One region of the Azospirillum palustre genome, then DNA from elsewhere that is predicted to be linked to it. Evidence: riboswitches for the same ligand, from Rfam matches in the RefSeq annotation. Region 1 holds a riboswitch; each other region holds the start of a gene.
The links. A riboswitch is a leader RNA that binds a small molecule or an ion and turns the genes downstream of it on or off. The one in region 1 is predicted to bind thiamine pyrophosphate.

Region 1 (2,195 bases):
ACCTGCCCACCCGCGAGCAGATGGCGGAGATCGAGGAGTCGAGCCGTCTGCGCGTTGCCGGTGGTGCCTTGACCATGACCGTCACCGCCCTGGTCTGGGCCGACACCGACGAGCCGCGCATCGCCACTGTCAGCTTCGTGCTGGCCGGCCGGCGGCTGGTGACCATCCATGACATCGATCCGCAGGCGCTGCTGGCCTTCCGCCGCCGCGCCACCCATGGGCAGGTGTCCGCATCGCGCGGCGAACTGGTGCTGGCCGCGCTGGTGGATGGGATGATCGACCGCACCTCCGTCGTGCTGCGGCGGACCGGGGTGGAGATGGATGCGCTGAACCGCCGCTATTTCCGTGGGCGCAAGCTGCGCTCCCGCGGCGAGACGCTGGACGACGCGCAGACGCTGAAGCGCATCGGCCATGCCGGCCACCTGATCGGCAAGGCGCGGATCAGTCTGGCCAGCCTCACCCGGATGACCGACTTCCTGGCGCGCGGCGACGGGTGGAACGCCGGCAAGGCGACGCGGCGCTGGGCCAAGACCACGCTGCAGGATCTGCGCGGGCTGGACCAGTATGCCCGCTTCCTGTCCGGCAAGGTCGCCCTGGCGCTCGACACCGCGCTGGGCCAGATCAATGTCGAGCAGAACGAGATCGTCAAGATCGTGTCGGTGCTGACCGTCCTGCTCTATCCGCCGACCCTGGTCGCCAGCATCGGCGGCATGAACTTCACCGACATGCCCGGCAGCCAGTCGCCCTTCGGTTATGCCAGCGCCTTGGGGCTGATGCTGCTGTCGGCCTTGCTGCCGATGGTCTACGTGCGGTCGAAGCGCTGGATGTAGCGCAATTCCACAATATGGCAGGCGGATCGTCCGCAGCGCTTTCCTTTTGACACGACCGTCCGTCGGCGGCAGGATGGGCCGCATTCCAGGGGGGTCCCGACAGGGGGCTGAGATACCAACGGCCGGACGGCGCACTGCGCATGCCGGCAGCGTGGTGACCCTTCGAACCTGATCCGGGTCATACCGGCGAAGGGAGGGACCTCGTGACGGGCCGTATCTCGCCCCGTCCGGCCGTATCGGCCCCGCCATGCCGGGGAAGCCATTCCGAAAACGGCCCGCACGAAGATACCGCACCTCCGTCCGCAGTCCCGGGTTTGTCCGCCCAACTCCGACGGAGAAACCCAATGCCTAAGGACTTCAACGAGAACGCCATCCGCATTTCGACCGGCCCGCTGCCGTCGTCGCGGAAAATCCATGTGCCCGGCACGCGCTTTCCCGACCTGCGCGTCGCCCTGCGCGAGATCGCGCTGTCGGGCGGCGAGCCGCCGCTGACCGTCTATGACGCCTCCGGTCCCTACACCGACGGAGAGGTCACCATCGATGTGCGGGCCGGCCTGTCCAAGCACCGCCGCGACTGGATCCTGGCACGCGGCGATGTCGAGACCACCGACAGCGGCGTGCTGCGCGCCAAGGGCGGCGGCGCGGTGACCCAGATGGCCTACGCCCGCGCCGGCATCGTCACCGCGGAGATGGACTACATCGCCGTCCGCGAGAATCTCGGCCGTGCGGCGGCGCTTGAGGCTGCCAGTGGATCGGGGCGCGACGGCGAGGATTTCGGCGCCGAGATCCCCGACTTCATCACCCCGGAATTCGTCCGTGACGAGGTGGCGCGCGGGCGGGCGATCATCCCGTCCAACGTCAACCACCCCGAGTCGGAGCCGATGATCATCGGCCGCAACTTCCTGACCAAGATCAACGCCAACATCGGCAACTCCGCCGTGACATCCTCCATCGAGGAGGAGGTGGAGAAGATGGTCTGGTCGATCCGCTGGGGCGCCGACACCGTGATGGACCTGTCCACCGGCGCCGACATCCACCAGACCCGCGAATGGATCCTGCGCAACTCTCCGGTTCCGATCGGCACCGTGCCGATCTATCAGGCTTTGGAGAAGGTGAATGGCAAGGCCGAGGATCTGACCTGGGAGCTGTTCCGCGACACGCTGATCGAGCAGGCGGAGCAGGGCGTCGATTACTTCACCATCCATGCCGGCCTGCGGCTGGCCCACATCCCGCTGACGGCCAAGCGGGTGACCGGCATCGTCTCGCGCGGCGGCTCGATCATCGCCAAATGGTGCCTGGCGCATCACCGCGAGAATTTCCTCTACGACCATTTCGCCGACATCGTCGAGATCTGCCGGTCCTATG
Region 2 (2,195 bases), 840 kb from region 1:
GCCGGTGTAGGGCCAGCGCCCATCCTCGTGGATCGACACGGTCAGCACCCGGTCGTCGTCGGCAAAGGCCTCCTCCACCCCGTCGCCATGATGGGCGTCGAGATCGACATAGAGGACCCGCTCCAGCCCATGGTCCAGCAATTCCAGGATGCCGAGAACCGGCGCGTTGAAATAGCAGAAGCCGCTGGCCCGGTCGCGCCGCGCATGATGCGTCCCGGCGGCCGGCGCATAGACAAGACCGGCCGGCCGGTCGCCGAGAATCCGGGCAGCCTGCAACGCCGATCCGCTGCTGTGGGCCGGCCGCCGGTACATCTCGGCGAAGACGGGATTTTCCAGCTTTCCCAGATTGTGGCGGGTTGCGGTCGCCTCGTCGACGCGCTGCTCGGCCTCCGCCCGCTTCAGCGCGGCGATGTAATCGGACGTGTGGAAGCGCGCCAGCTCGCGTTCGCTCGCCACATGGGTGTCGAGATAGACCTTGTCCGGCAGCCAGCCCATGGCACGGCTGAGGTCGATGGCGGTCGACACGCGCGGAATCGCCAGCGGATGCTTCGGCCCATAGGTGGAGCCGCGGTAGATTTCCCCGCCGATGAACAGCGGTGTGCGGAATGGTGTGGTCAGGACGGGCACTCCTCGATGCCCGTCAGAAACTAGGCGCCGCGGCGGTGCGGTCAAGCCGCCCGCTTCCGCATGCCGGAACCTGCATCCGGCAATGCTTGCGGTCACGGATCGTCCGCGCCTATAGTCGCCGCCTTCACTGGGGGGAGCCGATGGGCGGCTGAGAGGTCCTGTTGCGGGACGACCCCTGGAACCTGATCCGGTTCATGCCGGCGTAGGGATCAGTGATGCGGGATCGCACCCTCTCCATCTCCGCCAGTCCACGATGCATGCCCGCGTGCCTGCGATGACGCCGCTTTCGGTGACCATCTCCCGCGCACGGCTGACCTATGGCGGCACGCTGCTGTTCTCCGACCTGACTCTGGAGCTGCCGGCCGGGCGGACCACCTGCCTGCTGGGGCCGAGCGGCGTCGGCAAGACCACGCTCCTGCGTATCCTCGCCGGTCTGGCCGAGCCGGAGCCGCCGACCGAGGTGGTCACCGGCGACCGGCAGCCGCTGGCCGGCCGGATCGCCTACATGGCGCAGCAGGACCTGCTGCTGCCCTGGCTGACCGTTCTCGACAATGTGCTGCTCGGCGACCGGCTGCGCCACCGCCGTCCCGATCCGGCGCGGGTGGAGCAGGCCCGTGCGCTGCTGGACCGTGTCGGCTTGGCCGGGCGCGAGCGCGACCGTCCCGCCGCCCTGTCCGGCGGGCAGAAGCAGCGCGTGGCGCTGGCCCGTACCCTGATGGAGGACAAGCCGCTAGTCTTGATGGACGAGCCCTTCTCGGCGCTCGACGCCATCACCCGGCTGCGCTTGCAGGAAACGGCGGCGGAGACGCTGGCCGGCCGCACCGTCCTGATGGTCACCCATGACCCGCTGGAGGCGCTGCGCATCGGCGACCGCCTGCATGTGATGACCGGCCGGCCGGCCATTATGGGGCCGGCGCTGGAGCCCTCCGGCCCGGTGCCGCGCCGGGTCGACGATCCGGAACTGCTGGCGCATCAGGCCGAACTGTTGCGGAGGCTGGCGGAATGAAGGCGCTGCTGCGCGGCGCGATCACCCTGCTGGTGCTGGTCGCCGGCTGGCAGGCACTGGTCTGGACCACCGGTCTGCCGCGCTACCTTTTGCCCGGTCCGCTGGCGGTGGCGGACGCCATGCAGCGGCAGGCCCCTCTCTTGTTGAGCCATGGCCTGACCACGCTGGCTGAGATTCTGATCGGACTGGTGGCCGGCGTGGCGCTGGGCGGCGTCAGCGCTTTGCTGCTCGCGCGGTTCCGCACGGCGCGGCGCTGGCTGATGCCGCTGCTTCTGGTCAGCCAGGCCATCCCGGTCTTCGCGCTGGCGCCGCTGCTGGTGTTGTGGCTCGGCTATGGCATGGCGTCCAAGATCGCCATGGCGGTGCTGGTCATCTATTTCCCGGTGACGACCGCGCTGTTCGACGGGCTGCGGCGCACCGATCCCGGCTGGCTCGACCTTGCCCGCACCATGGGCGCCTCACCCGCCGCGATCCTGTGGAGCATCCGCCTGCCGGCCGCCCTGCCCGCCTTCTGGTCCGGCGTGCGGGTGGCCGCCGCGGTGGCGCCCATCGGGGCGGTGAT
Region 3 (2,195 bases), on a different contig from region 1:
GGCCGATTCGGTTCCCTATGCCGTCGGCTGCTTCCTGGGCGCGATCCTGCTGTTCGCGGCGATGGACACGCTCATCAAGTTCCTGACCGCCGATTACCCGGTGCCGCAGCTGATGTTCGTGCGCTCGCTGGTCGCCTTCCTGCTGGTGGGCGGCTACACCCTGGCCTGCGGCGGCGGGATTGCGGCGATGCGGACGCGGCGGCCCTTGGGGCATGTCTGGCGCGCCTTCGCCGGGCTGATCTCCATGGGATGCTTCTTCTATGCGTTCCGCGAGCTGCCGCTGGCCGACGTCTATGTGCTGAGCTTCGCCGGTCCGCTGTTCATCACCGCGCTGTCGGCGCCGCTGCTGGGCGAGCCGGTCGGTTGGCGCCGCTGGGCCGCCGTGGTGGTCGGGTTCGGCGGCGTGGTGGTGATGGCGCAGCCGTCGGCCGGGGCGCCGCTGGTGCCGGTGCTGGTCGGGCTGTGCGCCGCCCTGTTCTATGCGCTGGCCGCACTGGCAGTGCGCGGCCTGTCGCGGACGGAAACCAGTGCCTCCATCGTGCTCTACCTGCTGCTGACGACGACATTGGTCAGCGGGGCGCTGGCGCTGCCGGTCTGGACGGCGCCGACCGCCGTCGCGCTGGGGTTGATGGCGCTGGTCGGGGCCATCGGCGCCGGGGCGCAGGTGCTGCTGACCCAAGCCTTCCGCCGCGCGCCGCCGGCGGTGGTGGCGCCCTTCGAATATACCGGCATGGTCTGGGCCAGCCTGTTCGGCTGGCTGGTGTTCGGCGACCTGCCGACGGTGCCGGTCCTGGCCGGCGCGATGGTGATCATCGGCAGCGGGCTCTACATCCTGCATCGTGAAACCATGGTGGCGCGCCGCCGGTTGGGTTCTTGACAGGACGGGGCCGGCGGCGACACTCTCGCCGCCTGTTCACGGCTGGGGTGCCCGTGCGGATGCCGGTTCGGCAACCGCATGGGCTGAGACAACACCCATCGAACCTGATCCGGGTCATGCCGGCGAAGGGAGCCGACCGGAACCCGACGGACCCGCTGAAAGCTGCTGCAAAGCGCCCCGTCCCCTCCGCGTCGCCCCAACCGCCGGCGCGTGTCGAGGAGTTTTCGGTCATGCGGCGCACGCTTTCCCTTCTGATCGGCCTGCTGGCCGCATCCTCCTGCCTGTCGTCCGTCTGTCTGTCGTCCGCCGCCCGTGCCGACGACACGCTGTCCTTCCCGGTTCTGGTGCCGCTGACCGGCTTCCTGTCGCTGGAAGGCACCAGCCAGCGCAACGGCGCCGTCCTGGCGCTGAAGCAGACGCCGGCCGGCGTCGCCATCGCCTCGGAGGTCGTCGACACCGGCACCTCGCCCGAGGCGGCGGTGACGGCGCTGGAGCGCGCGGCCGGCCGCGGCACGGTGGGCGCGGTCGCCGCCAGCATGCTCGGCACCCAGATGCTGGCGATGCTGCCGCTGGCGGGCGAGCTGAAGCTGCCGCTGGTCACCGTGTCGGGCACCGCCTCGATCACCGAGCAGGGCAATCCCTGGGTCTTCCGCTTCTTCCCCGGCGACGCCGTGACCAAGGCCGCCCATGCCCGCTATGTGGTGGAAGAGCTGGGCAAGCGGCAGCCGGCCGTCATCTACCAGACCACCGCCTACGGCCAGAGCGGCAAGGCGCATCTGGACGCCGCCTTCAAGGCGCTGGGCGTCACGCCCGTCTTCGAGGAGGGGGTGGACCCGGCGGCCAAGGATCTGCTGCCGGTGCTGACCAAGGCGCTCGCCACCAAGCCGGACGTGCTGGTCCTGCACCTGCATTCCGGCCCGACCGCGCTGCTGCTGCGGCAGGCGGCGTCCAGCGGCGTGACCCTGCCCATCGTCGCCGGCTCCGCCATGCATCAGCCGAGCACCGCCGCCCTGCTGGAACCGGCGGAGCTGAAGGGCGTCTGTGCCGAGACCGCGGCCTCGCCGATCTCGGGCGGCACGCCGGAGGTCAAGGCCTTCACCGACGCCTACCGCGCCGCCTTCGGCAAGGAGCCGGACGCCTTCGCGCTCGGCCAGTATGACGGCATGACCATGGTGCTGGAGGCGGTGAAGGCCGGCGCCCGGTCGCCGGACGCCATCCGCAAGGCGCTGTCCGCCGAGACGTTCCGGGGCCTCGCCATGACTTACAAGTCCGACGGCAAGGGCAACATGGCCCATTCCGCCGTCATCGTCTGCTATGA

Region 2: it holds a riboswitch for thiamine pyrophosphate, as region 1 does, so the genes downstream of both, CRT60_RS28655 (ABC transporter ATP-binding protein) here and thiC (phosphomethylpyrimidine synthase ThiC) in region 1, are expected to answer to the same signal.
Region 3: it holds a riboswitch for thiamine pyrophosphate, as region 1 does, so the genes downstream of both, CRT60_RS16230 (ABC transporter substrate-binding protein) here and thiC (phosphomethylpyrimidine synthase ThiC) in region 1, are expected to answer to the same signal.

Annotation. Positions count from the first base shown of each region.
Region 1 is NZ_PDKW01000043.1:2,190,181-2,192,375, reverse strand. It holds gene CRT60_RS32635 (magnesium transporter CorA family protein) at 1-830, shown strand, start outside; TPP riboswitch at 908-1,042, shown strand; gene thiC (phosphomethylpyrimidine synthase ThiC) at 1,175-2,195, shown strand, end outside.
Region 2 is NZ_PDKW01000043.1:1,345,614-1,347,808, forward strand. It holds gene CRT60_RS28650 (acetoin utilization protein AcuC) at 1-627, opposite strand, end outside; TPP riboswitch at 748-854, shown strand; gene CRT60_RS28655 (ABC transporter ATP-binding protein) at 902-1,633, shown strand; gene CRT60_RS28660 (ABC transporter permease) at 1,630-2,195, shown strand, end outside.
Region 3 is NZ_PDKW01000041.1:558,011-560,205, forward strand. It holds gene CRT60_RS16225 (DMT family transporter) at 1-877, shown strand, start outside; TPP riboswitch at 911-1,025, shown strand; gene CRT60_RS16230 (ABC transporter substrate-binding protein) at 1,108-2,195, shown strand, end outside.